DNA from 3 places in the Saccharopolyspora sp. ASAGF58 genome. Region 1 is predicted to be linked to each of the others. Evidence: riboswitches for the same ligand, from Rfam matches in the RefSeq annotation. Region 1 holds a riboswitch; each other region holds the start of a gene.
The links. A riboswitch is a leader RNA that binds a small molecule or an ion and turns the genes downstream of it on or off. The one in region 1 is predicted to bind glycine.
Positions count from the first base shown of each region.

Region 2: linked by a shared signal. The riboswitch ahead of gcvP (aminomethyl-transferring glycine dehydrogenase) and the one ahead of gcvT (glycine cleavage system aminomethyltransferase GcvT) in region 1 are both predicted to bind glycine.
Region 3: linked by a shared signal. The riboswitch ahead of gcvH (glycine cleavage system protein GcvH) and the one ahead of gcvT (glycine cleavage system aminomethyltransferase GcvT) in region 1 are both predicted to bind glycine.

Region 1 is NZ_CP040605.1:856,460-861,762, reverse strand. Features, by position in the region: gene FDZ84_RS03765 (amino acid permease) at 1-1,021, opposite strand, end outside; gene glyA (serine hydroxymethyltransferase) at 1,192-2,472, opposite strand; gene gcvT (glycine cleavage system aminomethyltransferase GcvT) at 2,498-3,601, opposite strand; glycine riboswitch at 3,717-3,818, opposite strand; glycine riboswitch at 3,819-3,927, opposite strand; gene FDZ84_RS03750 (acyl-CoA dehydrogenase family protein) at 4,128-5,303, shown strand, end outside.
Region 2 is NZ_CP040605.1:7,633,834-7,639,136, forward strand. Features, by position in the region: gene gcvP (aminomethyl-transferring glycine dehydrogenase) at 1-1,806, opposite strand, end outside; glycine riboswitch at 1,980-2,081, opposite strand; gene FDZ84_RS35795 (MerR family transcriptional regulator) at 2,169-2,741, opposite strand; gene FDZ84_RS35800 (bifunctional nuclease family protein) at 2,982-3,458, opposite strand; gene garA (glycogen accumulation regulator GarA) at 3,850-4,329, opposite strand; gene gcvH (glycine cleavage system protein GcvH) at 4,463-4,846, opposite strand; gene FDZ84_RS35815 (CDP-alcohol phosphatidyltransferase family protein) at 5,048-5,303, opposite strand, start outside.
Region 3 is NZ_CP040605.1:1,497,574-1,502,876, reverse strand. Features, by position in the region: gene ald (alanine dehydrogenase) at 1-39, opposite strand, end outside; gene FDZ84_RS06840 (CdaR family transcriptional regulator) at 355-1,911, opposite strand; glycine riboswitch at 2,025-2,129, shown strand; gene gcvH (glycine cleavage system protein GcvH) at 2,279-2,650, shown strand; gene FDZ84_RS06830 (L-serine ammonia-lyase) at 2,678-4,033, shown strand; gene FDZ84_RS06825 (NAD(P)-dependent oxidoreductase) at 4,263-5,138, opposite strand; gene FDZ84_RS06820 (NmrA family NAD(P)-binding protein) at 5,155-5,303, opposite strand, start outside.

The DNA.
Region 1 (5,303 bases):
ACGTGACGCCGATGGCCCGTGAGGGCACCGCCCGGCCGCTGAGCACCCCCACCGAGCGCGGCGCCTGGCTGTCCTCGGAGAGCGTGCGCAGCATCCGCGCGGTGGAGTAGATGCCGCTGTTGCACGACGACAGCGCCGCGGTGGTGACCACGAAGTTGATCACACCGGCCGCCGCCGGGATACCGATCAGGGTGAACGCTTGCACGAACGGGCTACCGCTGGTCGGGAACTGGAACCACGGGACCAGCGCGGTCAGCGCGGTCAGCGCGCCCACGTAGAAGATCAGGATCCGCCACATCACCGAGTTGATCGCCCGCGGCAGCACCTTCTGCGGGTTCTTGCTCTCGCTGGCGGTCTGGCCGACCATCTCGACGCCGACGAAGGCGAACATGACGATCTGGAACGCCAGCAGCGACGAGGCCATGCCGTTGGGGAACAGCCCGCCGTGGGACCAGATGTTGCTCAGCGCCGCGGTGTCGCCGAGGTCGCTGAAGCCGAACACCAGGATCGCCGCGGCCAGCACGATCAGCCCGATGATGGCCAGCACCTTGATGAGGGCGAACCAGAACTCGAACTCGCCGAAGAGCTTCACCGCGATCAGGTTCACCCCGCTGAGCACGATCAGTGCTCCCAGCGCGGGGATCCACTGCGGGATCGTCGGGAACCAGAATTGGAAGTACTTGCCGACAGCGGTGATCTCGGCCATGCCGGTGACGATCCACACCAGCCAGTAGCCCCAGCCGACCGCGAACTTCGCCCACGGGCCGACGAATTCGCCCGCGTACTCCGCGAACGACCCGCTGACCGGTCGGTACATCAACAGCTCGCCGAGCGCCCGCATCACGAAGAAGATCATCAGCCCGGCGATGGCGTAGATCAGGATCAGGCCGGGGCCGACCTGGTGCAGGGCCTTGCCTGAACCCAGGAACAGGCCGACCCCGATCGCCCCGCCGATCGCGATCATGTTGATGTGCCGGGGACTCAGATCCTTCCGGTACTCCTCGGCCACTGGTTGGCTCATCGAAGTGGACTCCTTACTCGCCAGCGTGTTTCGCCGAAACTGCGCAGATAATCCGGCATCCGGCGAGGGCCCGCAAGGGGGGTTGAACCAGTTGGAATACGGCCTTTTCCCGTTCCAGCATGGTCCACTTAGGATCGAAAACAGGTTCTTCTCCTGGCAAAGCCTTCCGATCAGAGGTTCGGGTAGAGGGGGTGTTTGGCGGCGAGGGCTTCGACGCGGGCCCGGAGCTTGCCGCTGGCGGCTTCGTCGAAGCCGGGCTTGAGTGCCTCGGCGATGATGTCGGCGACCTCGGTGAAGTCGTCCTTGCCGAAGCCGCGGGTCGCCAGGGCCGGGGTGCCGATGCGCAGGCCGGAGGTCACCATCGGCGGCCGCGGGTCGTTGGGCACCGCGTTGCGGTTGACCGTGATGCCGATCTCGTGCAGCCGGTCCTCGGCCTGCTTGCCGTCTAGCTCGGAGTCGCGCAGGTCCACCAGCACCAGGTGCACGTCGGTGCCGCCGGAGACCAGCTGCACACCGGCCTTGGCGGCGTCGTCGGCCAGCAGCCGCTCGGCCAGGATCTGCGCGCCCTCCACGGTGCGGCGCTGCCGGTCGGCGAACTCCTCACCGGCGGCGATCTTGAACGCCACCGCTTTGCCGGCGATCACGTGCTCCAGCGGCCCGCCCTGCTGGCCGGGGAACACCGCAGAGTTGAACTTCTTGGTGAACTCCGAGTCCGAGGACAGGATCACGCCACCGCGCGGGCCGCCCAGGGTCTTGTGCGTGGTGGTGGTGACGACGTGCGCGTGCGGCACCGGGTTCGGGTGCAGCCCGGCGGCCACCAGACCGGCGAAGTGCGCCATGTCGACCATCAGGTACGCGCCGACCTCGTCGGCGATCTCGCGGAACCGCTTGAAGTCCAGCTGCCGCGGGTACGCCGACCAGCCGGCGATGATCAGCTGCGGCTTGTTCTCCCGCGCCAGCCGGGCGACCTCGTCCATGTCCACGCGGTGGTCGTCGGCGCGCACGTGGTAGGGCACCACGTTGTAGAGCTTGCCGGAGAAGTTGATCCGCATGCCGTGCGTGAGGTGACCGCCGTGGGCCAGGTCCAGGCCCATGATCGTGTCGCCGGGCTTGAGCAGCGCGAACATCGCCGCCGCGTTGGCCTGCGCCCCGGAGTGCGGCTGCACGTTGGCGTAGGAGGCCCCGAAGAGCTCCTTGACGCGGTCGATGGCCAGCTGCTCGACGACGTCGACGTGCTCGCAGCCACCGTAGTAGCGGCGCCCCGGGTAGCCCTCGGCGTACTTGTTGGTCAGCACCGAGCCCTGCGCCTCCAGGACCGCCTGTGGTGCGAAGTTCTCCGAAGCGATCATCTCCAGCGTGGTCTGCTGGCGGTTGAGCTCGGCGCCGACCGCCGCCGCCACCTCGGGATCCACCGCGGCCAGCTGGTCATTGAACAGGTCCGGTGTCGACATGGTGTTGCCTCCTGGTTCGATCTCGTCAGGCATTGCGGCGGTAGAACGGCAGCTCGACGACCTGCACCGCGACGTTGTTGCCGCGGATGTCGACCTGCAGTTGGGTGCCGGGTTCGCTGTGGTCGCGGTCGACGTAGGCCATGCCGATCGGGTGGCCAAGGGTCGGCGACGGGGCACCGCTGGTCACGACGCCGATCTCGGCGCCGTCGGCGTCCAGCACGCGGTAGCCGTGCCGGGGCGCCCGGCGCTGGTCGGTGCTCAGCCCGACCAGCGTGCGCTCGGTGGGCTTCTCCGCGGCGGCGGCCAGCGCGTCCTTGCCGACGAAGTCGCCGGGCTTGTCCAGCTTGACCACCCGGCCGAGGCTGGCTTGGAAGGGCGTGAGGTCGGCGGACAGCTCGTTGCCGTACAGCGGCATGCCCGCCTCCAGCCGCAGCGTGTCGCGGCAGGACAACCCGGCAGGCTGCAGGCCGTGCTGCGCGCCGGACTCGGTCAGCGCCTGCCAGACGGCCTCCGCGTCGCCGGGCGCGGTGAACAGCTCGAAGCCGTCTTCGCCGGTGTAGCCGGTACGCGCCAGCAGCACGTCCTTGCCTGCGACCTGGCTGCGGCAGCCCGCGTAGTACTTGACCTCGGCGAGGTCGGTGTCGGTCAGCGGGGCGAGGATGGCGACCGCGTTCGGGCCCTGCACGGCGATCAGCGCGTAGTCGTCGGAGACGTCCTGGTGCTCGGCGTCGAAGCCGCCGAGCCGCTCGGCCAGTTCGGCCGAGACCACGGCGGCGTTCGCCGCGTTGGCTACCACCAGGAACTCCTGCTCGCCGAGCCGGTAGACGATCAGGTCGTCCAGCACGCCGCCGGTGGCGTTGCAGATCATCGTGTAGCGGGCGCGGCCGGGCTTGATCGCGGAGGCGTTGGCGACCAGCGCGTAGTCCAGCGCCTCGGCGGCCTGCGGGCCGCTGATCCGGATCTCACCCATGTGGGTTAGGTCGAACAGGCCGGCGCTGTTGCGCACCGCGTTGTGCTCGGCGGTGTCGCCGGAGTAGCGCAGCGGCATCCGCCAACCGGCGAACTCGGTGAATGTCGCCCCGAGGGCTTCGTGTACTCGGTGCAAGGGCGTCTGTCGTGGCGACGACATGGTGCGACTCCTCCTGGTGGGCGCCGGTCGGCAGTCGAGGGCCGGTCAGCTCACTGCGCCCAACCTTATCGGGGACACCTCGACCCCGACCTGCGCGGGCTTGCGCTGGTCGGGCGGTCTCCCCGGAGTCATTGGCCTGAGAGTTTCGCCACCCCGCGAGGGGCGGCTTGCACCGTGGGCGAGAAGCGCGTTGCTCCTGCTTTTCTCCGTGTTCGCCTGGTGCCGTGCGGTGCCGGTGCCTGAGAGTTTGCTGGGGAGTATTGCTCCTTCGGCGCTCCGGTGTCCCGAGGTTGCTCGGGGGCCGGAGTCTCTCCCGCACGACGTCATCGGCGCGGTATTCGGTTGTGCGAACGCCGACGCTACGAACTGAACGTGACCGGAGTCAACCCGGGCGGGTCGACAAGTGGTTGTAAAGCGACGCCTTGCGCACGCCTAGCGCTGCGGCCAGGCGCCGCATGGACAGCGCTTGGAGGCTGCCCAAAACTAACGGCGTTAGCCACGTGCCTGTACCAAAGGGGATCCGGCGATGGTCGACTTCTCGCTTTCCGACACAGAGCGCGACATCCGCGACTGGGTGCGCAACTTCGTCCGGCGCGAGCTGGTGCCGCTGGAGCCCGAGGTGCTGCGGCGCGAGCGGGCCGGAGAACGCGGCCTGACCAAGGACGAGCAGCGGGAACTGCAGGACAAGGCGAAGCGGGCCGGGTTCTGGGGCGTGCAGACGCCCGAGGAGTACGGCGGCATGGGCCTGTCGGCGGTGATGACGGCGCTCATCGAGGTCGAGCTCGGCCGCACGTTCGTGCCGTTCCGCTTCGGCGGCTACGCCGACAACATCCTGTACTACGCCAACGACGAGCAGAAGGAGCGTTACCTGCTCCCGACGATCGAGGGCACCCGCAAGTCGTGCTTCGCGATCACCGAGCCGGGCGCCGGCTCGGACGCCAAGAACCTGCGCACCAACGCCGTGAAGGACGGCGACGAGTGGGTGATCAACGGCGAGAAGACGTTCATCACCGGCGGCATCGACGCCGACTTCGTGATGGTCTTCGCCGTCACGGACAAGGAGAAGGGCGCCAACGGCGGGGTCACTTGCTTCCTGGCCGACCGGGACGCGGGCTGGAAGTCCGAGCCGATCGACATCATGGGCCCGTGGGAGCGGCAGCCCGCCGCGCTGGTGTTCGACAACGTGCGCGTTCCGGAGCGCAACGTGCTCGGCGAGGTCGGCCACGGCTTCAAGCTCGCCATGCAGTGGATCGGCCGCGGCCGCTACCTGCTGCCCGCGAGCGCCCTCGGCGCCTGCGAACGGCTCGTCGAGATGGGCATGGAGTACGCCAAGACCCGCGAGACGTTCGGCAAGCCGATCGCCGAGCGCCAGGCCGTCCAGTGGATGATCGCCGACTCCGCCGTGGAGATCGAGGCGCTGCGCTGGCTGGTGCTGCAGGCAGCCTGGCAGGTGGACCAGGGCATGGATTCCCGGCACGCGCAGTCGGTGGCCAAGCTCTTCGGGGCCACCCGCGCCAACGAGATCGTCGACCGGGTGCTGCAGATGCACGGCGGCATGGGCTACACGAAGGAGCTGCCGGTCGAGCGCTGGTACCGCGACCTGCGGCTGCTGCGCATCTTCGAGGGCACCGACGAGATCCAGCGCCGCACCGTCGCCCGCAACCTCCTGAAGGGGCACGCGTCGATCAGCGGCGTGCTCGGC
Region 2 (5,303 bases), 1.3 Mb from region 1:
CAGGTCCCGGTCGGCGGCACCACGGCTGCGGTGGTAGGCGCGAATCGCCAGCAGCCCGGCGAACTCGCCCTGACTACCGGCGTTCGGCTGCAGGCTCACCGCGTCGTAGCCGGTGACCTCCGCCAGCCAGGTCTCCAGGTCCTTGACGATCGACAGCAGCCCCTCGGCGTCCTGCGCGGGCGCGAACGGGTGCAGCGAACCGAACTCCGGCCAGGTGATCGGCTCCATCTCGGCCGTCGCGTTGAGCTTCATGGTGCACGAGCCCAGCGGGATCATGCTGCGGTCCAGCGCGATGTCCTTGTCCGACAGCTGCCGCAGGTAGCGCAGCAGCGAGGTCTCGGAGCGGTGGGTGTGGAACACCGGGTGCGTCAGGTATTCCGAGGTGCGCTCCAGCGCCACGGGCAGCGCGTCCGGCGTCTCGATGTCGAGTTCGTCGGCGTCGCCGACGGTGACGCCGAAGGCCTGCCACACCGCCGCCAGATGCGCCCGCGTGGTGGTCTCGTCGCAGCTGATCCCGACGTGGTCGGCGTCCACCCGGCGCAGGTTGATGCCGCCCCGGCGGGCCGTGGCGACAACGTCGTCGGCCTTGCCCGGCACCCTCGCGACGACGGTGTCGAAGAACTCCCGGTGCAGCACCTCGACCCCGCCGCGGCGCAGCTGCTCGGCGAGCACGGCGGCCATCCGGTGCGCGCGGGTCGCGATGGACCGCAGCCCGGCGGGGCCGTGGTACACGGCATACATCGACGCCACGACGGCCAGCAGGACCTGCGCGGTGCAGATGTTGCTGGTGGCCTTCTCGCGGCGGATGTGCTGTTCGCGGGTCTGCAGCGCCAGCCGGTAGGCCTGGTTGCCGTCGGCGTCGACGCTCACGCCGACCAACCGGCCCGGCAGCTGCCGTTCGAGTCCCTTGGCCACGGCCATGAATCCGGCGTGCGGGCCGCCGAAGCCCATCGGCACCCCGAATCGCTGGGTGCTGCCGACCACCACGTCCGCGCCGATCTCGCCGGGCGAGCGCAGCAGCGTCAACGCCAGCAGGTCGGCCGCGACGACGACCTTGGCGCCGCGCCGGTGCACCTCGGCGATGATCTGCTCCTGGTCGCGCACCGCGCCGGAGGCACCCGGGTAGGACAGCAGCGCGCCGAAGAACTCGTCCTCCGGCAGCGCCTGCGCGCCGGCGGACAGGTCGGCAACGACGATCTCGATGCCCAGCGGCTCCGCGCGGGTCTCGATCACCGCGATGGTCTGCGGCAGCGTGTCGGCGTCCACCACGAACCGCGGCGACTTCAACCGGCCCGCGCGGCGCACCAGCGTCATGCCCTCGGCCGCCGCGGTGGACTCGTCGAGCATCGACGCGTTGGCCACCGGCACCCCGGCCAGGTCGGCCACCATCGTCTGGAAGTTCAGCAGCGCTTCGAGCCGACCCTGCGAGATCTCCGGCTGGTACGGGGTGTAAGCGGTGTACCAGGCCGGGCTCTCCAGCACGTTGCGCAGGATCACCGGCGGCGTGACCGTGCCGTAGTAGCCCAGCCCGATCATCTCGGCGTGCGGGCGACAGCGGCGCGCGAGCTCGCGCAGCTCGGCCAGCGCCTCGGACTCGGTGGCCGGCTCGGGCAGCGCCAGCTGCAGGTCGCCTTCCCGGATGGTGTCCGGCACGGCGTTCTGACCCAGCTCCTCCAACGAGCCGACGCCGATCACGTCGAGCATGCGGGCAAGCTCCGCCGGCATCGGCCCGACGTGCCGGTCGGCGAACGGCGTTCCGTGCTCCAGGGCGGCCAGTGGAATGCGATCGTGCGTCACGTCGGTCATCGCCAAACCTCAATTGTCGCGGCGGGCAAAGGGCGGCAGAACAGCCGGAACTGCCTGCTCTCCCCCTCTGTCACTGTCCGCGAAGCGAACGCCTGAGAGCTTCACCCGGGAACCGGGCTTGCACCGTCGGCGGGATGCACCACAGCCGTGGTGCATCCTCTTTCCAGAGGCATCTCGCCCGTGCGGTCCAGGTGGCCTGAGAGGTTGGCGGGGAGGTTTGCTCCTTCGGCGCCGACCACGGCCGAAGCCGGGCCGGACTCTCCCGCACGGGGTCGGCGATGTGCCGCAGCTTACCCGACCAGGGGATCGAGCGGACCCGTGATGTCACCGGCCGCACACCACCCGGCCGGGGCCCGCCGCGATCAGCCCGTTTCAGCCTGCCGGTCGCGCCGGCGGCGGGACAACTCGTCGTCGACCAGCGGCACGAGCTCGCCCCCGTCGGCCCGCTCGGCCGGGAAGTCGTGGATGGTGCCGCTGATCTCGCGCATCGCGCCGCTGACGGCGATGCCGAACACCCCTTGGCCACCCTGCAGCAGGTCGACCACCTCCTCGGCAGAGGTGCACTCGTAGACCGTCGTCCCGTCGCTGAACAGCGTGAGCCGGGCCAGGTCCTGCACTCCTCGGTTGCGCAGGTGGTCCACCGCGACCCGGATGTTGTGCAGCGAAACCCCGGTGTCCAGCAGTCGCTTGACCACCTTGAGCACCAGGATGTCCTTGAACGAGTAGAGGCGCTGCGAGCCGGAGCCGGCGGCGCTGCGGATGGACGGGCCGACCAGCTTGGTGCGCGCCCAGTAGTCCAACTGGCGGTAGGTGATGCCGGCGATCTGGCAGGCGGCCGGGCCCCGGTAGCCGACCAGCTCGTCCGGCAGTGCGGCGTCGGGGAACAGCTCGCCCTGCTCCGCGGCAGCCTCCCGGTTGGGCGCTTCCTCGACCACGCCTGCCTCCCCTCGTCCGGCACGAAGCCGACGACGACGATCACCAGCTCCCGGACCGTCGCGATCCGGGGCCGCGAACACCGCCCAGCGGCCGAATCACACCGGGGCAATTCGCGTAAGTTCGACGGTATGCCTGCCCCGCGGGGAGGTCAACGCGACGCGCGGGCACCCGGACGACCCGGCCCCCGCCCGCAGCGCGCGGACGGGGGCCGGGAGGTCTCGTCGGGTCGATCGGCAGGCTCAGGTGTCCGCGCCGCGGAAGTCCTCCGGCGACACGGAGTCGAGGAACTCGCGGAACTTCTCGACCTCGTCCTCCTGCTCGTCCGGGATGATCAGCCCGGCCTCGTCCAGCACCGATTCGTCGGCGTGGATCGGCACCCCGATGCGCAGCGCCAGCGCCACCGAGTCGCTCGGCCGCGCCGAGACCCGCACATCCCCGTCGAACACCAGCTCGGCGAAGAAGGTGCCGTCCTGGAGATCGGTGATCCGCACCTGTTCAAGGTCGCGTCCCAGGGCCCCAATGACGTCCTTCAGCAGGTCGTGGGTCAGGGGTCTCTGCGGCCGCACACCCTGCTGCTCGAGTGCGATGGCGGTCGCCTCGACCGAGCCGATCCAGATCGGCAGGTAACGCTCGCCGTGCGCCTCGCGCAACAGCAGAATCGGCTGGTTTGCTGGTAGTTCAACTCGCACGCCGACGACGCGCATCTCGCTGCTCATCGTCACATCGCCTCCTCCAGCGCGCCGAAGCGTGACATCCCCGTCGAGGATCGCGCACCGACGCCTCCGACGCTACCCGCGTTGCGGCGGACACGCCCATCCCTTAGCGGTCTGGTCGACCACCGAATTCGCGGCCTTCCTGCCGGTGCATCTGGCCCGAACCACTGGCTGAGCTCCTTATCGAGCATTACCAGCACGATACACCGCCCACCGCCCCGTTGGGCCGGTGGAAAGAGGACCGCTGCAACGTGGAAACCGGTTGAGACGTCGGGAAATTCCCCGTGCGAGGATGCAGTTGATCTCGGCTGCGCAGTACCTTGACGCGCTAGCGGGGCGACGCCGCTTCGGCGTCGCCCCGCTGGCGGGTCGACAAGTCGTTCCCAGGGCGTCCTCAGCGGGCGCCTGGGCCCCCATCGATCGGACCAGTAAGGAACACCAGGCGGAACTTCCCGATCTGCACCTCGTCACCGTTGGCGAGCACCGAGGTGTCCACCGGTTCCCGGTTGACGTAGGTGCCGTTCAGGCTGCCGACGTCTACGACCACGAAGTCGTTGCCCTCGCGCCGGAACTCGGCGTGCCGACGGGAAACCGTGACGTCGTCGAGGAAGATGTCGCTGTCGGGGTGTCGTCCCGCGCTGGTGGTCTCCCGGTCCAGCAGGAATCGCGACCCCGCGTTGGGGCCGCGCTTCACCACCAGCAGGGCGGACCCTGCGGGCAGCGCATCGACCCCGGATGCGGATGCGGATGCGGCGGCGGGCTCCGGGGACGCACTCTCGGTGCTTTCCGGCTCCGAGAGGAAGGGCCTGAAGACCGAGGTGGTCTCCGGTGACTGCTCCGGCGGAACATCGCCGTGCCCGGGGAATTGGCTCACCTGAGCTCTCCTCTACGCGGATAGATCGTGCCAAGTATGTACCCAACGTACAGTGCAGGTACAAGCACGGAACGCGGGACTCCCGACATTTTCCTACCGGCCCCCGACAGTCCGACGATCTTGCCTGGTCGGATCAGGATTCGGTCAGCTTCTGGTAGGCCTGGGCGTCGAGCAGGGCGTCCAGCTGGGCCGGGTCGGCGAGCTTGAGCTCGACCATCCAGCCGCCCCCCAGCGGTGCCGAATTGACCAGCTCCGGTTCGTCTTCCAGCTGCTCGTTGCGGGCCATCACCTCGCCGCTCACCGGGGCGTAGATCTCGGAGACGCTCTTGGTCGACTCGACCTCGCCCATCGACTCGCCAGAGGTGACCTGCTGGCCGGGTTCCGGCAGCTGCACGAACACCACGTCGCCCAGCTGCTGCTGGGCGTATTCGGTGATCCCGATGCGCACCGTGTCGTCGCCGGTGCGCTGAACCCATTCGTGCTCTTCGGTGTACTTGATCTCGTCCGGGGCCGCCACGTGGTCCCGCCTTCCTGGTCCGCTGGTGCTGTGGATCACCGGCCACGAGGTTCACGTGATCGGCTCGGCGAGCGTATTCACCACGCGGCACAGGCCGCAAGGCGACTCTCGAGCCCATGCCGCACCCATGCCGCACCAAGGGCACCTCTTGCCGATTTGCTCAACGGGAGGTGCCCTTCGCGCGGGACGACCGAGCGGTGCTCAGACCGGTTTGGCGCGGGCCTGATGGACCGCCGCCACCACCTGCCCGAGGTAGAGGATGCCGGCCCACAGGTAGAGCGCGCCGCCCCAGCAGGTGAAGGCGTAGGCGATCGGGCGCACCACATCGGACAGCGGGAAGTCCTCCTGCACCAGCAGCAACAGCGGGAACGCGTACATCAGGCAGAAGGTCGCGGCCTTGCCAAGGTAGTGCACGTCCGGCGGCTCGTAACCGTGCCATCGCAACGCCGGCAGGCAC
Region 3 (5,303 bases), 640 kb from region 1:
CTCGTTGTTCTTGATCTCGCGCGGCACTGCGATCTTCACGGCGGAATCCTTTCGTCTCCTGTTGCGCACAACAATCCGCTGCCACTGCGGGGGGCGCATCATTCCCGCCGAATGAGATTGCCCCGCGCGCTTTGTGCTCGCAGCACAAAGCGCGTGGAGCGCCGATCCAGCGCCCGGACGGGGGCACGGACGGGGGCACGGACGGGCGGACCTGACAGGAAGGTTCCCTTCCTCGCAACCGACCGGCAGCCCGGCGAAAGCAAGGGAACCTTCCTGCCACGACAGGAAGGTTCCCTTGCGCACGTCACCGAGGGGTTCTGCGCGCCCGGCTGTGACAGGAAGGTTCCCTTGCTGTCAGCCGTGCTGCGCCCATCGGTCGGCGAGCAGTTGCGCGAACAGCGCGGAGCGGACGTTGGGGTCTTCGAGGTCGACGTCCACGAGTTGGGTGAGCCGCTTCATCCGGTAGCGGAAGGTGTTCGGGTGCACGCGCAACTCGCGGCTCGCCTGCCGGGGATCGCCGGGGTGGCGCAGCCACGCGTGGAGCGTGGCCAGGTATTCGGTGCCCTGCGTTCGGTCGTGCTCGCGCAGCACCGGTAGCGGGCCGAGGGCACCGATACCGGCGTCGGTCGCCGCACCGGCCATCCGGCTGAGCACCAGCAGATGCCAGTTCTCCTCGTACACCGCCACCCGTTGCTGCAGTTGGCCGGTGCGCAGCAAGCTGATCAGCTCCTCGGCCTGCGACCGCGACTGGGGCAGCTCGGCGACCGCCACCGCGGTGCCCACCGCGATCAGCGGGCGCGGCGAAACGTCGTGGGACGTGAGCGCTGCCCGCAGATCCGGCCAGCCGCCCGCGCGCCCCCGGTCGGGCACCAGCGCGTAGAGCATGGTGCCGATCTCGGTGACCAGCGGGCGCCGCCCGATTCCGCGCGTGATCCACTCCCACATCGCCAACCGGTGCCCTTCCGCGGGGCTGGCGGACGGGGGCATTTCGATGGCGACGACCCGGTGCGCTTCGGCGGGCACCGCCAGCTCGTTCGCTGCCGCCCGCCAGCCTTCGCCGCCCTCCAGCAGCAGCCGCACCTGCTCGGCAGATCGGCGGCGCTCCGCGTCCGCCACCGCACGCCACCGCAGCAGTTGCAGCGCGACCAGCGGTGCGGTGTCGGCGAACGCGGTGGAGCGTTCTTCGGATACCTCGCCGGGGACCACGGCCCACATCGAGCCGAGCAGTTCACCGCCCATCCGGATCGGCACCACCAGCCGGGGCAGGGTGCCGTCCTGCTGGGCGGGCACGAAGATCGCCGAACTGCCCTTGCTGAGCTGGCGGAACGTGCCGCGGGCGCGGAACTTGGCGAGCACGTCGTCGGGCTGCCTCCGGCCCATGATCGTCGAGACCCGCGCCGGGTCGGTGAGGTCCTGCCGGGCGGAGTAGGCCAGGACCTGGGAGCGCGCGTCCTCGATGGTGACCGGCGCGTCCACCACGTCCGCCACCGCGTCGGCGAGCCGGAACAGGTCGCCGACCCCGGTGCTGGGCGCGTCGGCCTCCTCGATGTCCGTCCCGGCCAGCGCGGCACGGATCAGCCACACCAACTGCGCCCACGCCGTGCCAGGGCGGACCTCGACCAGCGCCACCCCCGCGTCCCGGGCTGCCGCGGCCACCGCGTCGTCCGCCGAAATCGGCGGTTTGAGCAGCACCGCCGCGGCACCCTTCGCGCCGCAATCCCTCGTCAGCGCCACCGCGTGCTCGCGGTCCGGGATGGCCACGCCCAACACGAGGTCGCCGCCCGCCGCCGTCGGCGGCTCATCGGGTTCGGCGATGACGACGTCCCCGACGCACACTCTCGGTTCCGGGGCGACCACGGTGCGCAGCAGTGTGGGGCCGACCCGCTCGACCAGTGCCCGGATGTCCAGCATCACCGGCCTCCTGAATACCTCGGGCCGCCTCCGTGCGTTGTGGGGGAGGGCATTGACACCAGGGCTGGCCCGTTTATCGTTGCTGAGCACACCGACAATCGCATACCGGCCGTCGACCCCGTGCGGGAGAGACCCTGCGAGCTCACGCCGAGCCCCCAGGGCGCCGAAGGAGCAAGACTCCCCACAAACTCTCAGGCACCCATGACCGTTCGGGCGAGGCAACTCTGGAAAGCGTGCGTCTCATCGACGCTCCACCCACGGTGCAAGCCGCGAGGCCCGCGGCGAAGCTCTCAGGTTCCGCAACAGAGGGGGAGGCCCAGCCACCACGGGCACGAGTGCCCCCCCGACTGCCTTGGAGCCTCCCGACATGTCCCTGCCTGCGCACCTGCGTTATTCCGAAGAGCACGAGTGGATCGAGGACCGCGACGAGCTGGTCCGCATCGGCATCACCCAGCACGCCGCGGACGCGCTCGGCGACATCGTCTACGTGCAGCTTCCCGAGGTGGGCGACAAGATCGAAGCGGGCCAGGCCTGCGGGGAGCTGGAGTCCACAAAGTCCGTCAGTGACCTGTTCGCCCCGGTGACCGGCGAAGTCGTGGCGCTCAACGAGTCCGTCGTGGACGACCCGGCGCTGCTCAACGCGGAGCCGTTCGGCGACGGATGGCTGCTCGAAGTGCGCCCGACCAGCACCGGTTCGCTGCTCACCGCTGAGCAGTACGCCGAGCTGATCGCGGAGTAACGGGCCAAGCGAGGTAGGAGGCGGTCAATGGCGATCAGCGTCTTCGACCTGTTTTCGGTGGGTATTGGGCCGTCCAGTTCGCACACGGTTGGTCCGATGCGTGCGGCGCGGTTGTTCGTGCAGCGGTTGCACAGCGCGGGCCGGTTGCCGCAGGTCGAGCGGATCAAGGCGGAGTTGTTCGGGTCGTTGGGTGCGACCGGGCATGGGCACGGTAGCCCGAAGGCTGTGCTGCTGGGTTTGGAGGGGCACAGTCCGGAGACTGTTGATCCGGCGGCGGTAGAGGGCCGGGTCACCGAGATCCGTGACTCCGGCCGGTTGCGTTTGGATGGGGTGCAGCAGATCCGGTTCATCGTGGACCGTGACTTGGTCATGCACCGGCGCAAGTCGTTGCCGTTGCACCCCAACGGGATGCGCTTCGCCGCGTTCGGTGCCGATGATGCCGAGCTGGACAGCGCGGTGTTCTACTCGGTGGGCGGTGGCTTCGTCGTCGACGAGGACGCTACCGGCACTGATCGGATCAAACCGGACGAGACCGCAGTGCGGTACCCGTTCCGCACGGGTGTGGAACTGCTCGCGCGGACCGAGCAGTCAGGGCTGCCGATCAGCGGTGTGATGCTGGCAAACGAGTTGTCCTGGCGTGGTGAGGATGCCGTGCACAAGGAGTTGCTCGGTATCTGGCAGGTCATGCGTGAATGCGTTGACAACGGCTGCCGCAACTCCGGTGAGCTGCCCGGTGGGCTGAAGGTCCGTCGTCGGGCGGCGGAGCTGGCGGCTTCGTTGACCGAGCGCGACGATCCGCTGGAGTGGGTCACGCTGTTCGCGCTCGCGGTCAACGAGGAGAACGCGGCTGGTGGGCGGGTGGTGACCGCGCCGACCAACGGTGCGGCCGGGATCGTTCCTGCGGTCCTGCATTACTACACGCGGTTCGCGCCTGGCGCGGATGATGCTGGTGTCGTGCGGTTCCTGCTGGCGGCGGGTGCGGTCGGCGTGTTGTTCAAGGAGAACGCGTCGATTTCGGGTGCGGAGGTCGGTTGTCAGGGCGAGGTGGGTTCCGCGTGTTCGATGGCTGCTGCCGGGCTCGCTGAGGTGCTGGGTGGAACGCCGAGACAGGTGGAGAACGCCGCGGAGATCGCGATGGAGCACAACCTCGGGTTGACCTGCGACCCGATCGGTGGGTTGGTGCAGATTCCGTGCATCGAGCGCAACGCGGTCGCGTCGGTGAAGGCGATCACGGCTGCGCGGATGGCGTTGCGTGGCGACGGCAGCCATTTCGTTTCGCTGGACAAGGTGATCAAGACGATGCGGGAGACCGGCCGCGACATGAAGGTCAAGTACAAGGAGACGGCCCGCGGCGGCCTCGCCGTCAACGTCATCGAATGCTGACCCTTCCGCCCGACCAGCGCGAGGATGGGAACCTTCCTGTCACCGCCGGCCGCCGGAGAGCTCTGCCGCGTGAGCATGGGAACTTTCCTGTCACCGCTCGGCTCTGCCGCGCGAGGATGGGAACCTTCCTGTCACCCGGCGTGCGGTGAAAGCGTCCAGATGCCGACGGTGGAGTCCTTCCGCCGTCGGCATCGGCGTGCCCGTTGGTGCGAGGATGGGACCCTTCCTGTCACCGGTCTTCGTCGTCGCCGAGCGGCCAGATGCCGTGCACCGGGGCCCAGCCGAGGAGTTGCCGCGCCGCTTCGCTGCTGACGCGGTGCGAGGGTTCGGCTGCCGCGTTCGGGTCGTGGCGGGGCGGCGGGCTGTCGTCCGCGCGGGCCAGGTCGCGGTAGTAGTCGGCGACCCGCACTGGTTGGTCCGCCACGTTCAGCGTCTTGCCCGCGCATCCGCGCTCCAGCGCGGCGACCACCGCGTCCGCGTAATCGCGGGCGTGCACCATCGACACCCACTCACGGCCAGCACCGGGGATGGGCAGGTCTTCGGCGCGCAGCCGGGCGCGCTGTTGGTCCTGCACCGTTCCCGGGCCGACGAAGCGCCCGCCACGCAGGATGCTCCACGCGATCTCGTCGGCGGGCAGCTTGCGTACTGCGGTCTCCATCGCCAGGACCGGGTCGACGAGGGTCGCCCGTTCCGGCCGGTGGTCCAGCGGTGCGGCCTCGGTCAGCTTGTCGTCGCCGCCGTCGGCGTAGACCATCGTGATGCTCATCTGGACGAAGCGGCGCACCTCGGCTTCCTGCAACGCCCCGGTCACCACGGCGGTCCCGGTGCTGCGCAGCGCAGTGTTCCGCGCCCAGCCGCCCGGCGCGGTCGGCATGGCGGGGACGGCAGTGGCCGCGTTGACCACCGCGTCCACCTCCTTGAACTCCGCCGCCAGCAAGCGTTCCGCCGCCGGGTCGAGCAGCGAGGCGCGGACCCGGCGGGCCTCGCCCGGTAGCCGGTCGAGGCGATCGGGCGCCATGACGGTCACATCGTGTCCTCGGCGCAGCAACATGGGGACGAGGTGGCGCCCCAGGACCCCGCTGGCCCCGATGGCGAATACGTGCATCGGTTCCCTCGTTTCGTCAATTCCGCAACTGTTCGGCGAGGCCGGCGGCGAACGACCGGTAGTCGCGCGGCGGGCGGCCGGTGATGTCGTTGATCGCCGTCGTGACCACCTCCGCGTCGCCGGCCCGGTAGGTGGCGTAGAGCTGCAGGCGCGCCGCCACCGCCC